Regions from separate parts of the Streptomyces sp. R818 genome, predicted to be linked through region 2. Evidence: predicted binding sites of a transcription regulator. Region 2 holds the regulator's gene; each other region holds the start of a gene.

Region 1 (3,271 bases), on a different contig from region 2:
CTTCTCGAGCTCGGCGACCTTGGAGACGATGACGTAGCCCTCGAGGCCCGCGTTCTCGGCGATCCAGCGCAGCGGCTCGACGGCGGCGCGGCGGACGACGGAGACGCCGGTGGCCTCGTCACCCTCCTTGCCGAGGTTGTCGTTGAGCACCTTCACGGCGTGGACGAGCGCGGAGCCACCACCGGAGACGATGCCCTCCTCGACCGCGGCGCGGGTCGCGGAGATGGCGTCCTCCAGACGGTGCTTCTTCTCCTTGAGCTCGACCTCGGTCGCGGCACCGACCTTGATGACGCAGACGCCGCCGGCGAGCTTCGCGAGGCGCTCCTGGAGCTTCTCGCGGTCCCAGTCGGAGTCCGTGTTCTCGATCTCGGCCTTGATCTGGTTGACGCGGCCCTCGACGTCGGCCTTGTTGCCGCCACCGTCGACGATCGTGGTGTCGTCCTTGGTGATGGTGACGCGGCGGGCGGAGCCGAGCACGTCGAGACCGGCCTGGTCGAGCTTGAGGCCGACCTCCTCGGCGATGACGGTGGCACCGGTGAGGGTGGCCATGTCCTGCAGCATCGCCTTGCGGCGGTCGCCGAAGCCGGGGGCCTTGACCGCGACGGCGTTAAACGTGCCGCGGATCTTGTTCACGACCAGGGTCGACAGGGCCTCGCCCTCGACGTCCTCGGCGATGATCAGGAGGGGCTTCGAGCCGCCGGCCTGGATGACCTTCTCGAGGAGCGGGAGCAGGTCCTGGATCGAACCGATCTTGCCCTGGTGGATCAGGATGTACGGGTCGTCGAGGACGGCCTCCATACGCTCCTGGTCGGTGACGAAGTACGGGGACAGGTAGCCCTTGTCGAAGGCCATGCCCTCGGTGAAGTCGAGCTCCAGGCCGAAGGTGTTGGACTCCTCGACGGTGATGACACCGTCCTTGCCGACCTTGTCCATCGCCTCGGCGATCAGCTCGCCGACCTGGCTGTCCTGCGCGGACAGACCGGCGACGGCGGCGATGTCGGACTTCTCGTCGATCGGGCGGGCGGTCGCGAGGAGGTCCTCGGACACGGCCTTCACCGCGGCGTCGATGCCCTTCTTCAGGGCGGCCGGGGACGCGCCCGCGGCAACGTTGCGCAGACCCTCCTTGACCAGGGCCTGGGCGAGCACGGTGGCGGTGGTCGTACCGTCACCCGCGATGTCGTTGGTCTTGGTCGCCACCTCCTTCACCAGCTGCGCGCCGAGGTTCTCGTACGGGTCCTCGACCTCGACCTCGCGGGCGATGGTCACACCGTCGTTGGTGATGGTGGGAGCGCCGAACTTCTTGTCGATGACGACGTTGCGGCCCTTGGGGCCGATCGTCACCTTGACCGTGTCGGCAAGCTTGTTGACGCCGCGCTCGAGGGCGCGACGGGCGTCCTCGTCAAACTTCAGGATCTTCGCCATGGGAGCGTTTCAGCCCTCTCGAAAAACTAGGGGTGAACGAAGAACGCCCCTGACCCCGGCTTCTTACGGTCGCGGGTGCCAGGGGCGCACTTCACATCAAAAGCTGCTTTTTCAGGCCGCTTACTTCTCGACGATCGCGAGGACGTCGCGCGCCGAGAGGACGAGGTACTCCTCGCCGTTGTACTTGACCTCGGTGCCGCCGTACTTGCTGTACAGCACGATGTCGCCGGACTTCACGTCGAGCGGCAGGCGCTCGCCGTTCTCGAAGCGGCCCGGGCCCACGGCGAGGACGACGCCCTCCTGGGGCTTCTCCTTCGCGGTGTCCGGAATGACCAGGCCGGAGGCCGTGGTCTGCTCGGCGTCGAGCGGCTGGACCACGATGCGGTCCTCGAGCGGCTTGATGGCAACCTTGGAGCTGGCGGTCGTCACGATCCGGTCTCCCCCTTCGGAGATCTCACGGGGTTAAGAGTCTGAGGTGGCGACCAGGTGGATCCGTCGTCGCGGGTGCCGGACCTGCCCGTCGCTGTTGGCACTCTCCAGTGGTGAGTGCCAGGGTCGAGACTATGACCGTGATTAGCACTCGGTCAAGCGGAGTGCCAATCGTCGGGCGACGCGGCGTGGGTCGGGTGGGCCTGTGCTCGATGGCGGCCCCCCCGCCGCGGGGGTTCGCTTCGCCGCCGAAAGCGCCTCTCGTCGTGGCTTGTCGCGCCGTTCCCCGCGCCCCTGAGCGGTGAGCCTTTACAGGTAGTCGCTCAGCGCGGCCACCTTGTAGCCCTGGTGCCGGATCTCGCGCAGCAGCTCGACGGTCCGGCTCTTGCTCGGGGTTGTGCGGATGATGGCGCCCGGGTGGAGGGTCACCGGGTCCGGGGTCCACAGGACGATCGCCTTGATGTCGCAGGCCGCCGCCGCTCTCAGCGTTGTCGCGTCGTACGCGCCCGATGGCGGGCGGAGCAAGCCGGGGGTGCGGCCGAAGCGGGACCTGAGGTGGCGCTGCTGGGCGCAGATCTGCGTGTGCTGTTCCACGTAGCCGAGGCCGGGCAGGGCGGGGTGCGTGAGGGTGCGGTTCCCGATGTCGGCGCCCAGGGCGCGCAGCCGTCCCAGGGAGTCGTGGCGGCCCGGCCCGGCGGTGAAGACCGTGAGCGGCAGGTGGTGGTCGCGGACCAGCGCCAGGAAGGCGGGGTCCGTGGGCCTTCCGGCGTCACCGTCGAGGTCGTAGGTCAGGAAGACGACCTTGTCGGAGGTGGGGACGTGGTCGATCACCGGGGGGACCGTCGCCGTCGGGGCGGCCGGTGGTGCCGCTGCCGGGGGCGGGTGGTGGTGGCGGACCCGTTGCGCCGCCTTGCGGCCCATGCGTTCGATCGGGTCGACGGATCCGGCGCAGCCGGTGAGGAGCAGGGCCGCCGCCAGGGTGCCGGCGAGGGCGCGGCGGGGTGTCACAGGTAGTCCTCCAGGCGGGCCACCGCGTACCCCCGGGCGGTGACGTGGTCCAGGAAGAAGCGGAGCATGTCGCGCATCGTGCCCGGCCAGTCCGCGCGGCCCCGGAAGTGCGTGAGGACGATGTCACCGGGGTGGAGCGACCGGTCCCACTCGCGGTGGTCGATGCGGTCGGCGAAGACCTCGGCGTTCCAGATCGGCGCGTACTCGATGCCGCAGGCCTTGGCGGCTCTCAGGGTGGCCTGGTTGTAGTCGCCGTACGGCGGGCGGAAGAGGGTGGGGCGCTTGCCGTAGTGGTCCTGGAGCTTGTCCTGCATGCCGCAGATCTCGTGCTTCTGCTGCGCGTAGGAGAGGCCCGGCAGGAAGCGGTGGTGCAGGGTGTGGTTGTTGAGGGTCGCGCCCATTGCGCGGGCCT
Region 2 (3,271 bases):
CGTCGGCACGACGGTGCCGAAGCCCTGGCACTGCGGGCACGGCCGGGAGGTCATGACCTGGCCGAGGAAGGAGCGCGTGACCTGCGAGACCTCACCGCGGCCGCGACACATGTCACAGGTCTGCGCGGAGGTCCCGGGCGCGGCGCCCTCACCGCTGCAGGTCCCACAGACCACAGCGGTGTCGACCTGGATGTCCTTGGTGGTGCCGAAGGCGGCCTCGTCCAGCTCGATCTCGAGCCGGATCATGGCGTCCTGGCCACGGCGCGTGCGCGAGCGGGGCCCGCGCTGCGACGCCGTCCCGAAGAACGCGTCCATGATGTCCGAGAAGTTCCCGAACCCGCCGGCGCCGAAGCCACCGGCACCACCGCCGCCCGACTGGGACAGCGGGTCGCCGCCGAGGTCGTAGACCTGCTTCTTCTGCGGGTCCGACAACACCTCGTAGGCGGCGTTGATCTCCTTGAACCGCTCCTGTGTCTTCGGGTCCGGATTCACGTCCGGGTGAAGCTCACGGGCGAGCCTTCGGAAGGCCTTCTTGATCTCGTCCTGGGAAGCGTCGCGGCGCACGCCGAGTACGGCGTAGTAGTCCGTGGCCACTTACGACTCCGCCAGGATCTGTCCGACGTAACGTGCCACTGCGCGTACTGCTCCCATCGTTCCCGGGTAATCCATGCGGGTCGGTCCGACCACGCCGAGCTTGGCGACTGCCTCGCCGCCCGAACCGTAGCCGACCGACACGACGGACGTGGAGTTGAGTCCCTCGTGAGCGTTCTCGTGGCCGATGCGTACGGCCATGCCCGAATCGCCCACCTCACCAAGCAACTTGAGGAGCACGACCTGCTCCTCCAGGGCTTCCAGCACGGGCCGGATGGTGAGGGGAAAGTCATGTCCGAAGCGGGTGAGATTGGCGGTGCCGCCGATCATCAGCCGCTCCTCGGTCTCCTCGACGAGCGTCTCCAGGAGAGTGGAGAGCACCGTCGAGACCGTGCCGCGGTCCTCCGCCTCGAACGCCTCGGGCAGATCCTGCACCAACTGCGGCACATCGGCGAACTTGCGGCCCGCGACCCGGCTGTTCAGCCGCGCCCGCAGATCCGCCAGGGACGGCTCGCCGAACGGCGCCGGGCAGTCGATCATCCGCTGCTCCACGCGCCCGGTGTCCGTGATCAGCACAAGCATCAGACGGGCGGGCGCGAGCGCGAGCAGCTCGACATGGCGCACGGTGGACCGGGTCAGGGACGGGTACTGGACGACCGCGACCTGCCGCGTCAGCTGCGCGAGCAGCCGCACGGTCCGCCCGACGACGTCGTCGAGGTCGACGGCGCCCTCCAGGAAGTTCTGGATGGCGCGCCGCTCGGGCCCCGTCATCGGCTTCACCGCGGTGAGCTTGTCGACGAAGAGGCGGTACCCCTTGTCGGTGGGGATGCGCCCGGCGCTGGTGTGCGGCTGGGCGATGAACCCCTCGTCCTCCAGGGCGGCCATGTCGTTGCGCACCGTCGCCGGTGAGACGCCCAGGCTGTGCCGCTCGGTCAGCGCCTTGGAGCCGACGGGCTCCTCGGTGCCGACGTAGTCCTGGACGATGGCGCGCAGCACTTCGAGCCTGCGTTCACTGAGCATCGGCGCACACCTCCAGCAACCGTCTCCGAGACCGCCGCGACCTGCGTCGCGATGATCGATGCGATCTTTCCGTTTTGGCACTCACTGCGCGCGAGTGCCAATCGTCCCCGGCTCAGTGTACGGCCGGTGGGTACGGACCAGGCAAGGCCGCTAGCGTCGACCCCATGAAAAGCACGGCGGAGTCTCGAGGTATCGACTGGCGTGCGGTGGGCTGGGAAGAGCTCGCCCCGCGCGTGGGCCGCGTCCGGCTGCCCGGCTGGGACTGCACCACCGGCCTGGTCGTGGGCGACGACGCGGCCCTGCTGATCGACACCGGCTCCTCCCTGCGCGAAGGGGCCCGGCTGCGCGTGGACACCCGCCGCCTGCTCGGCGACAGACGCGCGCGGGTGGCCCACATCGCCCTCACGCACCCCCATTTCGACCACGTGCTCGGCACGGCCGCCTTCGCGGGCGTCGAGGTGTACGGGGCCGTGGGCATCGACACCGTCTTCGCGGCGGACGGCGCGGACGCCCTGCGCGCCGACGCCGTACGTCACGGGGTCGACCCCGACGCGGCGGCCGAGGCGGCGGACCTCCTCGTCACCCCGGCGCACCGCATCTGCGGCGAACGCACGCTCGACCTGGGCGGCGGCGTCCAGGTCCTGCTGGCGAACGTGGGCCCCGGCCACACGGCCCACGACCTCGCGGTCCTCGTCCCCGCCGGGACGGCCGACGGGAGCCCCGAGATCGTCTTCTGCGGCGATCTGGTCGAGGAGTCCGGCGAACCCCAGGCGGGCCCGGACGCGGCCCCGCGCCTGTGGCCGGAGGCCCTTGACCGGCTCCTCGCCCTCGGCGGCGACGACGCGCGCTACGTCCCCGGGCACGGATCGGTGGTGAATGCGGAGTTTGTCCGCGAGCAGCGCGCCACACTGGCGGCGAGATCCGGCGTGTCGTAGCCCGTACGGACCGGCTTTGCCTATCGTCGGCCGAATGCGCCAGTACAGCCCTGACTTCACGCCGCCGTGGAAGCGGAAGACCTCCGTGCCCGAGGTCCCGGCCGAACCGGATCTCGTCGTGGAGGAGGTCACCACGGGCTTCTGCGGCGCGGTCGTCCGCGTCGAGAAGACGGCGCAGGGCCCGACGGTGACCCTGGAGGACCGCTTCGGCAAGCACCGCGCGTTCCCGATGGAGCCGCGCGGCTTCCTCCTGGAGGGCAAGGTCGTCACCCTGGTCCGCCCCTCGGCCGGCGGCCCGGTCCGCCCGACCCGCACGGCGTCCGGCTCGGTCGCGCTCCCGGGCGCCCGCGCGCGGGTGGCCCGCGCGGGCCGTATCTACGTCGAGGGCAAGCACGACGCCGAGCTGATCGAACGGGTCTGGGGCGACGACCTGCGCATCGAGGGCGTGGCGGTGGAGTTCCTCGAAGGCGTCGACGACCTCCCGGCGATCGTGGCGGAGTTCGGTCCCGGCCCCGACGCTCGCCTCGGCGTCCTGGTCGACCACCTGGTCCCCGGCACGAAGGAACACCGCATCGCCCAGTCGGTCACCAGCCCCCACGCCCTGGTGGTCGGCCACCCCTACATCGACATCTGGGAAGCCGTGAAACCCTCCTCCGTCGGCATCGACGCCTGGCCCCGCGTCCCCCACGGCCAGGACTGGAAGACAGGCGTCTGCCAGGCACTGG
Region 3 (3,271 bases), on a different contig from region 2:
CCTTGTTCTTCGCGCCGTCCGCCTTGTCGTAGTCCGAGCAGGTGGCGGGCTCCGCCGCGCTCTGCCCCGAGGCCGTGTCCCCGGTGCGCAGTTGCTGCGCCCAGAGGCCGAGGCCCAGCGCTCCGACGACGGCTATGGCCGCCACCGCCTGCCCCCAGGCGAAGGAGTCCTCGGATCTGCCGCCTTCGTCTCCCATACCGTCCCCCGCTTCTGTCATATGCCTGCCCCGTGAAGTGCCCGGGGACTTTAACCCGACAACGCCCGAGGGCGGCACCCCCTCCTGAAGAGGAAGTGCCGCCCTCGGGACGAACAGACGAGCTGAACCGGAACGAACCGGATCAGAAGTCCATGTCACCGCCCGGCATACCGCCCGGAGCGCCCGCGGCAGCGGCCTTCTCCGGCTTGTCGGCGATGACGGCCTCGGTGGTGAGGAACAGCGCGGCGATCGACGCGGCGTTCTGGAGCGCGGAGCGCGTCACCTTGGCCGGGTCGAGGATGCCCTCGGCGATCATGTCGACGTACTCACCCGTGGCGGCGTTCAGACCGTGGCCGACGGCCAGGTTGCGCACCTTCTCCACGACGACGCCACCCTCAAGGCCACCGTTGACGGCGATCTGCTTGAGCGGGGCCTCCAGGGCGAGCTTCACGGCGTTGGCGCCGGTCGCCTCGTCACCGTCGAGCTCCAGCTTCTCGAAGACCGCGGAGGCCTGGAGCAGGGCCACGCCACCACCGGCGACGATGCCCTCCTCGACGGCCGCCTTCGCGTTGCGGACGGCGTCCTCGATGCGGTGCTTGCGCTCCTTGAGCTCGACCTCGGTGGCGGCACCGGCCTTGATGACGGCCACGCCGCCGGCCAGCTTCGCCAGACGCTCCTGGAGCTTCTCGCGGTCGTAGTCCGAGTCGCTGTTCTCGATCTCGGCACGGATCTGGTTGACACGGCCCTGGACCTGGTCGGTGTCACCGGCGCCGTCGACGATCGTCGTCTCGTCCTTGGTGATGACGACCTTGCGGGCGCGACCGAGCAGGTCGAGACCGGCGTTCTCCAGCTTGAGGCCGACCTCCTCGGAGATGACGGTGCCACCGGTGAGGATGGCGATGTCGCCGAGCATGGCCTTGCGGCGGTCACCGAAGCCCGGGGCCTTGACGGCGACGGACTTGAAGGTGCCACGGATCTTGTTGACGACCAGGGTCGACAGGGCCTCGCCCTCGACGTCCTCGGCGATGATCAGCAGCGGCTTGCCCGACTGCATGACCTTCTCCAGGAGCGGGAGCAGGTCCTTCACGTTGCCGATCTTGGAGTTGACGATGAGGATGTACGGGTCGTCGAGCGACGCCTCCATCCGCTCCATGTCGGTGGCGAAGTACGCCGAGATGTAGCCCTTGTCGAAGCGCATACCCTCGGTGAGCTCCAGCTCCAGACCGAAGGTCTGGGACTCCTCGACGGTGATGACGCCTTCCTTGCCGACCTTGTCCATGGCCTCGGCGATGAGCTCGCCGATCTGGGTGTCGGCGGCGGAGATGGAGGCCGTGGAAGCGATCTGCTCCTTGGTCTCGACATCCTTGGCCTGCTCGAGCAGGGCGGCGGAGACGGCCTCGACGGCCTTCTCGATGCCGCGCTTGAGGGCCATCGGGTTGGCACCGGCGGCCACGTTGCGCAGACCCTCGCGCACCAGGGCCTGGGCCAGGACGGTCGCGGTCGTCGTGCCGTCACCGGCGACGTCGTCCGTCTTCTTCGCGACCTCCTTGACCAGCTCGGCGCCGATCTTCTCGTACGGGTCCTCGAGCTCGATCTCCTTGGCGATGGACACACCATCGTTGGTGATCGTGGGGGCGCCCCACTTCTTCTCGAGGACGACGTTGCGACCCTTGGGGCCCAGGGTCACCTTGACGGCGTCGGCGAGCTGGTTCATGCCGCGCTCGAGGCCGCGCCGTGCCTCCTCGTCGAACGCGATGATCTTGGCCATGTGAAGTGGTCCTCCCGGACGGGGTGGAAAAGCAAGCAAACGGACCGTGCTGGTGCCCGCGACGGACGGCCCCCGAGCCTCGTGGTTCCTTGCCCCACCGGCCCCCGGACCTCACCGACCCGATCCAAGTTCTGTCACTCTCACTGGGAGAGTGCTAAGCCCAATGATTAGCACTCGACCCCGGAGAGTGCAAGGTGCTCCCGCGAAGCGGGATCGTTGAGGGGTGGTGGTCGGGCGACGGGCGGGCGCAAGCGGCTACCACAGATCGGGCGGGGGCGCGCACAGCGCGCGAGGGGCGCCGGGCACGACGAAGGGCCCGCGCCCCCTCGGGGAACGCGGACCCTTCGTCTCGTACGAAGCCTGTCAGTCGCGACGCGCTTCAGCCGGCGGCGGCCAGGCGGACCATGTCTGCCTGCGGCCCCTTCTGGCCCTGCGAGATCTCGAATTCCACTCGCTGACCCTCTTCGAGGGTGCGGTAGCCGTCCATCTGAATCGCGCTGTAGTGGACGAATACATCCGCACCACCGTCGACCGCGATGAAGCCGTACCCCTTCTCCGCGTTGAACCACTTGACGGTGCCCTGAGCCATGCCTAACTCCCCTATTACTGGCCCTTGCACAGACCCGCACTTCGCGGATCCGGGTCAGACCTCACCCTCCCCAATGGGTGGGGGTGTGCGCCGGAACGCGTCGACCGCGGCTGAATGTATCTGCCCAACTGCCGTCTGCAACAGGTCAATCGGACGAGAAATCTGGGCACCCTCGAACGGGGAAACCGGGCCAACTCACCGGATCTCAGGGCAACTCGGGCCAGGCAAATGCCATAAAAGGCTCGAAGGGGCTGGACACTTTGGCTGCTTCTTGTCGCGTCCCGAGCGGAAACTCATATGCGCCCGTCATGCACCAGGCGGGGAAAGGAAGCGACTTCCCCAACTGTACCGCGCTCAACCAAGCAGAATTGCCCCCTCCGTTTCTCTCGCGGAGGGGGCAACAGGGGTAACTCAGCGTTCGCTCAGCCGCCGGCGACGGCGGGAATGATCGACACGCCCGCGCCGTCCGGCGTGGCGGTCTCCAGACCCTGCTCGAAGCGGACGTCATCGTCATTGACGTAGACGTTGACGAACCGGCGCAGCTTGCCCTGATCGTCGAGGACCCGGGCGGCGATCCCGGTGTGGTTCTTCTCGAGATCGGCGATGACCTCACCGAGGGTGCCGCCCTCGGCGGCGACCTCGGCCTGCCCACCGGTATAGGTACGCAGAATGGTAGGAATCCGAACGTTGACGCTCACAACTCACCTCAGCACTAGTC

Evidence for each region. Region 2 encodes HrcA, which represses chaperone genes, less so after heat shock. Its sites were predicted from a motif close to TTNGCACTCNGNNNNNCNGAGTGCNAA; they were not measured.
Region 1: groES (co-chaperone GroES) is a predicted target of HrcA. The motif match lies at 1,996-2,022, and genes of this name have one in related genera.
Region 3: groL (chaperonin GroEL) is a predicted target of HrcA. The motif match lies at 2,096-2,122, and genes of this name have one in related genera.

The regions. Positions count from the first base shown of each region.
Region 1 is NZ_JAOCNE010000006.1:850,377-853,647, reverse strand. Features, by position in the region: gene groL (chaperonin GroEL) at 1-1,422, opposite strand, end outside; gene groES (co-chaperone GroES) at 1,543-1,851, opposite strand; gene N5I75_RS20360 (polysaccharide deacetylase family protein) at 2,161-2,859, opposite strand; gene N5I75_RS20355 (polysaccharide deacetylase family protein) at 2,856-3,271, opposite strand, start outside.
Region 2 is NZ_JAOCNE010000003.1:1,369,327-1,372,597, forward strand. Features, by position in the region: gene dnaJ (molecular chaperone DnaJ) at 1-594, opposite strand, end outside; gene hrcA (heat-inducible transcriptional repressor HrcA) at 595-1,611, opposite strand; gene N5I75_RS11380 (MBL fold metallo-hydrolase) at 1,776-2,546, shown strand; gene N5I75_RS11385 (DUF3097 domain-containing protein) at 2,581-3,271, shown strand, end outside.
Region 3 is NZ_JAOCNE010000006.1:514,122-517,392, reverse strand. Features, by position in the region: gene N5I75_RS18755 (DUF6215 domain-containing protein) at 1-196, opposite strand, end outside; gene groL (chaperonin GroEL) at 339-1,964, opposite strand; gene N5I75_RS18745 (cold-shock protein) at 2,344-2,553, opposite strand; gene N5I75_RS18740 (MoaD/ThiS family protein) at 2,976-3,251, opposite strand.